One region of the Acutalibacter sp. genome, then DNA from elsewhere that is predicted to be linked to it. Evidence: a T-box and tRNA genes for the amino acid it is inferred to sense, from the RefSeq annotation. Region 1 holds a T-box; the other holds one or more tRNA genes.

Region 1 (3,765 bases):
GGGAGCCGCAGGGGCAGCTCGCTCTCCGGAATGGGCTGCCAGCCGCACTTCTCGCAGTACACCATGGGAATGGGCTCGCCCCAGTACCGCTGGCGGGAGAACACCCAGTCCCGCAGCTTATAGTTTACTTTGGCATGGCCAATGCCCTGCTCCTCCAGGTATTCCGTGATGCGCTTCTTAGCCTCCTCCACCGAGAGGCCGTCCAGAATGCCGGAGTTCACCATCACCCCGGTGTCGCAGTCGGTAAATGCCGCCTCCTGGACATTTCCGCCCTGAACCACCTCAATGATGGGCAGCTGGAATTTCTTGGCAAAGTCCCAGTCCCGGCTGTCGTGGGCAGGCACGGCCATAATGGCCCCGGTGCCGTAGCTCACCAGCACATAGTCGCTGATGAAAATAGGAATCTCCTTCCCCGTAACCGGGTTGACGGCAGTGACCCCTTCCAGCCGGACGCCGGTTTTGTCTTTTTGCATCTCCGTGCGCTCAAAGTCCGACTTTCTGGCCGCCTGGGCCTGATACTCCCGCACCGCCTCTATATTGGCAAGCTGGTCCGCCCACTTCTCAATATAGGGGTGCTCGGGGGAGATGACCATATAGGTGGCCCCATACAGGGTGTCGGGCCGGGTGGTGTAGATGGTGAGCTGGTCCCCGGCGGAGGTGGCAAAATCCACCTCCGCGCCCGTGGAGCGGCCGATCCAATTCTTCTGCTGGGCCTTCACCCGGTCCGGATAGTCTACCGTGTCCAGGTCGTCAATGAGCCGCTGGGCATACTCGGTGATCTTCAGCATCCACTGGGACTTATCCTTGTGCACCACCTCGCTGCCGCAGCGCTCGCACACGCCGTTGACCACTTCCTCGTTGGCCAGCACACACTTGCAGCTGGTACACCAGTTCACGTTCATTTCCTTTTTGTAGGCCAGTCCGTGCTTGTAGAGCTGCAAAAAAATCCACTGGGTCCACTTGTAGTAGTCCGGGTCAATGGTGCACACCTCCCGGCTCCAGTCAAAGGAAATGCCCAGGGCCTTGATCTGCCGGGTAAAATTGGCAATGTTCCGCCGGGTAATGCCCTCGGGGTGGACGTGGTTTTTGATGGCGTAGTTCTCGGCGGGAAGGCCAAAGGCGTCCCAACCAATGGGGTAGAGAACGTTATAGCCCTGCATCCGACGCTTCCGGGCCACCACATCCAAAGCGGTGTAGGGCCGGGGATGGCCCACATGCAGCCCCTGCCCCGAGGGGTAGGGGAACTCGATGAGCGCGTAGAACTTGGGCTTTTCCGACTTGTCCTCTGCGTGGAAGACCCCGGCCTCCTCCCAGGCCTTTTGCCATTTGGGCTCTGTGGCCCTGTGGTCGTACTTCATTGTTATCATCCTTTCCTATGGATTTCAGCTCTGCGGGAGCAGAGCCGGGCGGCAGAAGAAAAACCCCGGACGCTTCCAAAGCATCCGGGGCGAAAAATTCAAAAATTTTCGCGGTACCACCCGTGATTTCGGGATATGCTCACGCATATCCCCTCATAGCCTCCAACAAGGCTGGCGCATAACGCCGCCACACGTCCCAAGCCTACTGAACGCCGGGCAAAGCCGCGCCTTTGGGCAGGGAGACTCAGGGACCAGTATACGCGCTGCGCCTCCTGCCTGCTCGCACCACCCGCAGGCTCTCTGAAAAGCGGCTACAGCGCCTTCTTCCCGTCACAGTCTTTCCATATTGTTTTTACGATTATACACTACCCGGCGGAGTTTGTCAAGCCGGAAATGGAGGGGGAAGGAACGCTGCCTCTGCGGCTAAAATTTTGTGTTTCCTTCCATCACCATTTTCCTTTGACAATTCTTCCTCCCACAAGAATAAAGCAGAAAGCGAAAGCCATGAGAGAAAGGGAGAGCCAAACCGGGCTGAGCACCCAGAGCCAGGGCCAGGAGAGCGCTCCCGTCAGCTTCAGTACAATGAAAATCAGCGTTAAGGTTGAGACAAATCCCATACCGGAACTTCCAGACCTTTTGTACATTTCTTTTTTCTCCATAGTGAAATCCTCTCAGCTGTCTAGGGCTTGTTTGAAAATAGAGAAAATGCCGGATTTTTGATCCAAAGGAGGCGATTTCAAGGAAAAAACCGCAAGTCAATCTCGCGATTGACGAGGATTTTCGACGCAGAAAGCGACTGCTTTGAGGCAAAAAGACGGGGTTTTCGATTTTTCAAACGAGCCCTAAATATTCTTGTTGATCTCCCGCACGATCTCCTCCACCAGAATGTCCCCAGCCGCCAGCAGCTCCTTGATGGGCCTGCCCTCTCCGTTGGGGCCATTCCGCCAGTAGTTCTCCGCCAGCCGCAGGTTTTCCTCTTTGTCCGGGGCGCCGTCAAAGCAGTTGCAGGCGTCTCCGGCAAAGAGCCTGCCATGCACCCGCAGTCTGACAATGTGGTAGGTGGGCCTGCGGCAGTCGTTGGCAAAAAACGCCGCCCAGTCCTCCGCCTCCCCCAGGGTTTCTGACACGAACAAGCAGGCCATCCGGGAGGGATACTGGGGAAACCGCCTTTGGCGCACCTCCTCCATGGCCAGCTCCCGCAGGGCCACTTTGGTGTGGTGGTCCAGGTCCGCGCCCGCATAGGCCGCGGGGTCTGCGTAGATTTTCTCCACCAGCTCCCGCTTGTCCATCACCCGGGCGTAGACCCCGTTATGGTGGTCCTGGTCAAACAAAATGCGCTGGCCCGGCCTCATGGGCCGCTCGGTGACCACATGATAAACCACTGTCCCCTCCATGGGACAGCCCTCCTCTGCCAAAATATCTCTGGCGAATATGCTGTCCACATCCCCGCCGTAATTTTCCAGCTCGTCAATTTTGGCAAAGCCGTACCTCTCATACAGTCCTGTATGCTCCGAGGGGATATACACCCGCCGGAAGCCCTGCTCCCGGGCATACTCCACCGCGCCCTCCACCAGCAGCCCGCAGACGCCCCGGCCCCGAAAGGCCTCGTCCACAAAAACCGTGCTGATCCAGGGAGAATAGCGGTTCTCTGGGTAGTAGTCCTTTTCCATCAGGGTGCAGAAGCCCACCACAGACCCACCGGCCAGGGCGGCGAAAACCGCCTCCCAGGCGGCAAAAGCCCCCTCCTGCATCATCCGGGCCAGATGGGGGCCGGCCTCCCAGGGGCAGGCGGCGGCATATTCCGCCAGGGCCTGCCAAAGGGGCTGGCCAGGGGCCAGACGCCTGACCTGCACTTGATCCTCCATTGCTCCCGTCATCCTTTCAGACTGAGGCCTCCGCCTCATACTTCATCAAAAACCGGTGCTCCTCCTCCATCAGAGCCTTTACCTCCGGCAGGTCCGCTGGGCAAAGGCCAGGAATCGCCAGGGCTTTCGCGCCGCAGTGATACCGCTTCTCCCCGTCCGGCATCTCATAGACATACACCCTCTCAGAGGGAGTACCCTTGCAGAAATCCTCTCCGTTGGCGATACATCGCGCTTCCCGATACCCCTTGCCGCTTACCACATCCGCCACAATCTTCTCAAACCGGGGGGAGTATCCCCGACAGGCGGAAAAGCGCAGGCCAAAAAAGGGCTTGCCTCTTTTATCAAAGCCCATTTTGGCAATCTGCTTTCTGTGCATGGGGCAGGCGAACACAATATTCTCCCGCTGCTTTTTGGGGCCATACCCCAGGCCGGACAGGTGAAGAATCAGCTCTCGATAGACCTGGGCCAGCTCCGGCTCTATTCGGGCCAGGTAGGCCTCAACCAGCTCCGCCTGCTTCTTGGTGCGCATGGGCTCAGTCCTC
Region 2 (3,765 bases), on a different contig from region 1:
TGGAGATCACCCGGGAGGAGGTTCCCGGGGCCATTGCCGCTCTGCTGGAAACCCGGGCCAGCGCTTAAGCCGCCCCAGTGAGGGTCGAGGGGACATTTTCATGCCAAAGGAAAATGTCCCTGTTTTTGTGGGCTCCCGAACTGGGAACGAGAGCAGAAAAGACGAAATGGGGTGCGTTATGCGAATCATTATCTCCCCTGCCAAGAAAATGAATGTGGACACTGACAGCCTCCCCCCAAAGGCTCTGCCCCGGCTGCTGTCCAAAACAGAGCGGCTGCTGGAAGCCCTTCGGGCCATGGAGCCCCAGGCGCTGCAGCGGCTTTGGAGGTGCAATGACAGCATTGCCGGGTTGAACCGGGAGCGGCTGCGGTCCATGGATTTGCGGCAGGGCCTGACGCCGGCTCTGCTGTCCTATGAGGGCATTCAGTACCGCTATATGGCCCCGGGAGTGATGAACGCCCGGCAGCTGGCATACCTGCAGGAGCATCTGCGCATTCTCTCCGGCTTTTACGGGCTGCTGCGTCCCTTTGACGGGGTAACTCCCTACCGGCTGGAAATGCAGGCCCGGCTGGCAGTAGACGGGGCCAAAGACCTCTATGACTTCTGGGGCGGCCTGCTGGCGGAGGAGTTGGCAGAGCCCGGCGGCTGGGTGCTGAATCTGGCCTCTAAGGAGTACAGCCGGGCGGTCACCCCCTATCTCCCCACAGGGGCTGTACTCACCTGCGTTTTTGGGGAGTGGAAGGATGGGAAGGTCCTGGAAAAGGGCACTCTGTGCAAAATGGCCCGAGGACAGATGGTCCGCTGGCTGGCGGAAAACGCGGTGGAGGCGCGGGAGGCCATCCCGGAGTTTGCCGACCTGGACTACCGCTTTGACCGGGAGCTGTCTACAGAAAACCAATACATATTCATAAAAGGAGGACGTTGAGATGTTGGAAGCTGGAACAAAGGCCCCCTCGTTTACTCTGCCGGACAAGGACGGCAAGCTGGTTTCGTTGGAGGATTTTGCGGGAAAACGGGTGGTGCTGTATTTTTACCCCCGGGACAACACCCCTGGCTGCACCCGGCAGGCCTGCGCCTTTGCGGGCGCCTATGAGGAGTTCGGGGCCCTGGGCGCGGTGGTCATCGGGGTAAGCAAGGACTCGGCCGCGTCGCACCAGAGGTTTGCCGCCAAGCATGAGCTCCCCTTTCTGCTGCTCTCCGACCCGGAGCTGACGGCCATTCAGGCCTATGGCGTGTGGCAGGAAAAGAAAAACTACGGCAAGGTGAGCATGGGCGTGGTGCGGTCCACCTTTGTCATCAACGGGGACGGGGTGATTGAAAAGGTCATGCCCAAGGTGAAGCCCGACACCAACGCGGCGGAGGTTCTGGCCTATTTGCGGGAGAACTAACGGCAGCAGTCTTCGTCAAAGCAAGCCCTGCAACGTCAATGCGGCCCTTCCCCATTCCGGGAAGGGCCGCATACTATTTTTGACAGGGCAGGCCGGTGCGGCAGTCCCCCGCCTCATTTTCATTCCCCGGCAGGACGGACGATGGCTTTACAGCTTCAGCGCATTTTTCGGACATTCCTCCACGCATTTCATACACAAAATGCACTCTGTCCCGTTTTTTCTTCTGCGAGAACTGTGGGAGACCTCCACATTCATAGGGCAAACCCTTTCGCACCTCCCACAGGAGACGCACTTGGTTTTGTCCACCCGAATACGGAAAAGAGAAAAATACGACATGGGCTTCAGAAAAAGGGTGATGGGACAAATGTATTTACAAAATGCTCTGTTGTCCTTGCACAGATAGGCCAGGGCAATTCCAACCACATAGTAGAGGACGTTGCCCACAAGGAAGCTGCGCCACATAATCTCCTCTTTATTGGGGACCTGAAGAAGGAAAAGCAGGCCGGCAAAAAGAAGCGAGGCCCCGAACACAAAATACCGGACCGCCCCCCAGCGCCTGCGGGGCGCGGCAGGGGTTTTGAACGGGAGCAGGTCTAAAACCATGGCGGTCCAGCAGGCATAGCCGCACCAACCCCGGCCGAACAGCAGGGGGCCGAAAATTTTTGCAACTACATAGTGGATGGCGGCGGCCTCGAATACGCCAAGAAAAAGATAATACCAAAAGCCCTCTATCTGCATATTTTCCCGGCAGAGGACCCCCAGATACAGCAGCATATACAGGCCGACCGCCAGCTGCACCACATGGCGGGCATAGCTTTTTCTTTTTCCATACAACACCAGCCCCAACCCGACCGCCATGCCGATGTAAGAAAAGTTAAACAAAAAAACAGGTTATCCAGTGTCAGCCACAGAGTTACCGCAATAGCCTCAAACACCAGCCACATTACCAGCGGCGGCAAATATTTCTTAAGCTTCATAAGACCTTCCCAACAGCTCCGTCCTGTTTCCCGCCGGGCCTTTATGCGAACAGCTTTCAGGAAATCGTCAAGGCCAGCTCGATTTCTTCGCCGTCGCGGTTCCCTGTGGGCAAAAAACCAAATTTTTTGTACAATCCCAACGCCACAGGATTGTCCTCTCTGCAAGTCAGAACCACCTTGTCCGAGTCGCCAAAGGGCTTTTGGGCAATGTAGGCCAGACATTCTTTTAAGGCGGCTTTGCCATAACCCTTGCCCTGGCTCCGTTTGTCCACCATCAAATGCCAGATGTGATAGGATGCCAGGTCATAGTCGTAAATAACCATAACATATCCCACCATTTCATCCCCAAAATAAATGCCAAAGGGGGTGCATTGGGAATAATATACATAGGCCTGCGCAAGACTTCGGATGGGATGAGAAACCAGCTTCTCCTGTCCCTCCCCCAATTCCAACTGGAATGCGTCCACAAAATTGCTCTCGTCTATTTTTTTCAGATAGAGATGGTCCATAAAAGCCTCCCCCTGAGCCGGATGATGAAATGAGTAAAAAAACGCTGCGCCCAGGGTCGCGAATGGGGCGCAGTGTGACAAAAAAAGCTCGCGCACTTGGCATGGCCAGGTGCGCGAACAGTGTGCAGCGTGTCGCTGCTGGTGCGCGAGACGGGACTTGAACCCGTACGCCAAAGGCACACGCACCTCAAACGTGCCTGTCTGCCAGTTCCAGCACTCGCGCAACTCAACACTGCTATTATAGCACCTGGCAGCGTGGTTGTCAATGAGAAATTTCAGATTTCTCCCCTTTCCTCCAATATGCCCAGAAAAAAGCGGAAAATCTCCCCTCCGTCCACTGTGTCCTGCCGCCGGTGGCTCAAGGTCATGCGCTCGGGGTGAAACTGTACCGCAAAAACCGCCTTTTCCGGCCACTCCAACCCCTCAATCACCCCGTCCTCTGCCTGGGCCGAGGACAAAAACCCCTGCGCCAGCTGCCCTGCCCCCTGGTGGTGGGCGCTGTTGACCGAAAAGTCCTCGCCATACAGCCGGCGGAGGAAGCTCCCCCTGGGGGCGGAAACCCGGTGGCATTTGTCCCCATCCGGCTCCTCCCAGCAATGGGCCGCAGCGGTGGGCAGGTCCTGGACCAGACTGCCCCCAAAGGCCACGTTCAGCACCTGCAGCCCCCGGCATATACCCAAAACCGGCCTGCCGCTCTCCACAAACTGCCGGGCAAGGGCCAGCTCCGCCCGGTCCAGCTCCGGGTCAATGCCCCTGCTGCCCTGGTTCTGCTGGCCGTACAGAAGGGGGTCCAGGTCCGCGCCCCCAGGCAGCAGCAGCCCATGACAGTCCTCTCCCTCTGCAGCGTTCAGGGACACCACCGCCTCCATGCCATAGGCTTCCAGAGCCGCC

The links. A T-box is a leader RNA that pairs with one kind of tRNA and senses whether it is charged. The one in region 1 lies ahead of leuS (leucine--tRNA ligase), so its partner is inferred to be a tRNA-Leu.
Region 2: it encodes a tRNA-Leu, which carries the amino acid that the T-box ahead of leuS (leucine--tRNA ligase) is inferred to sense. The anticodon was not compared.

Annotation. Positions count from the first base shown of each region.
Region 1 covers NZ_JBQISV010000001.1:11,331-15,095, reverse strand. The annotation lists gene leuS (leucine--tRNA ligase) at 1-1,358, opposite strand, end outside; T-box leader at 1,441-1,701, opposite strand; gene ACTO5E_RS00070 (hypothetical protein) at 1,805-2,017, opposite strand; gene ACTO5E_RS00065 (GNAT family N-acetyltransferase) at 2,201-3,223, opposite strand; gene ACTO5E_RS00060 (hypothetical protein) at 3,240-3,752, opposite strand; gene rsfS (ribosome silencing factor) at 3,757-3,765, opposite strand, start outside.
Region 2 covers NZ_JBQISV010000003.1:44,866-48,630, reverse strand. The annotation lists gene ACTO5E_RS00870 (CarD family transcriptional regulator) at 1-68, shown strand, start outside; gene yaaA (peroxide stress protein YaaA) at 179-925, shown strand; gene bcp (thioredoxin-dependent thiol peroxidase) at 927-1,388, shown strand; gene ACTO5E_RS00855 (4Fe-4S binding protein) at 1,536-2,270, opposite strand; gene ACTO5E_RS00850 (GNAT family N-acetyltransferase) at 2,422-2,874, opposite strand; tRNA gene ACTO5E_RS00845 (tRNA-Leu) at 3,014-3,097, opposite strand; gene ACTO5E_RS00840 (gamma-glutamyl-gamma-aminobutyrate hydrolase family protein) at 3,150-3,765, opposite strand, start outside.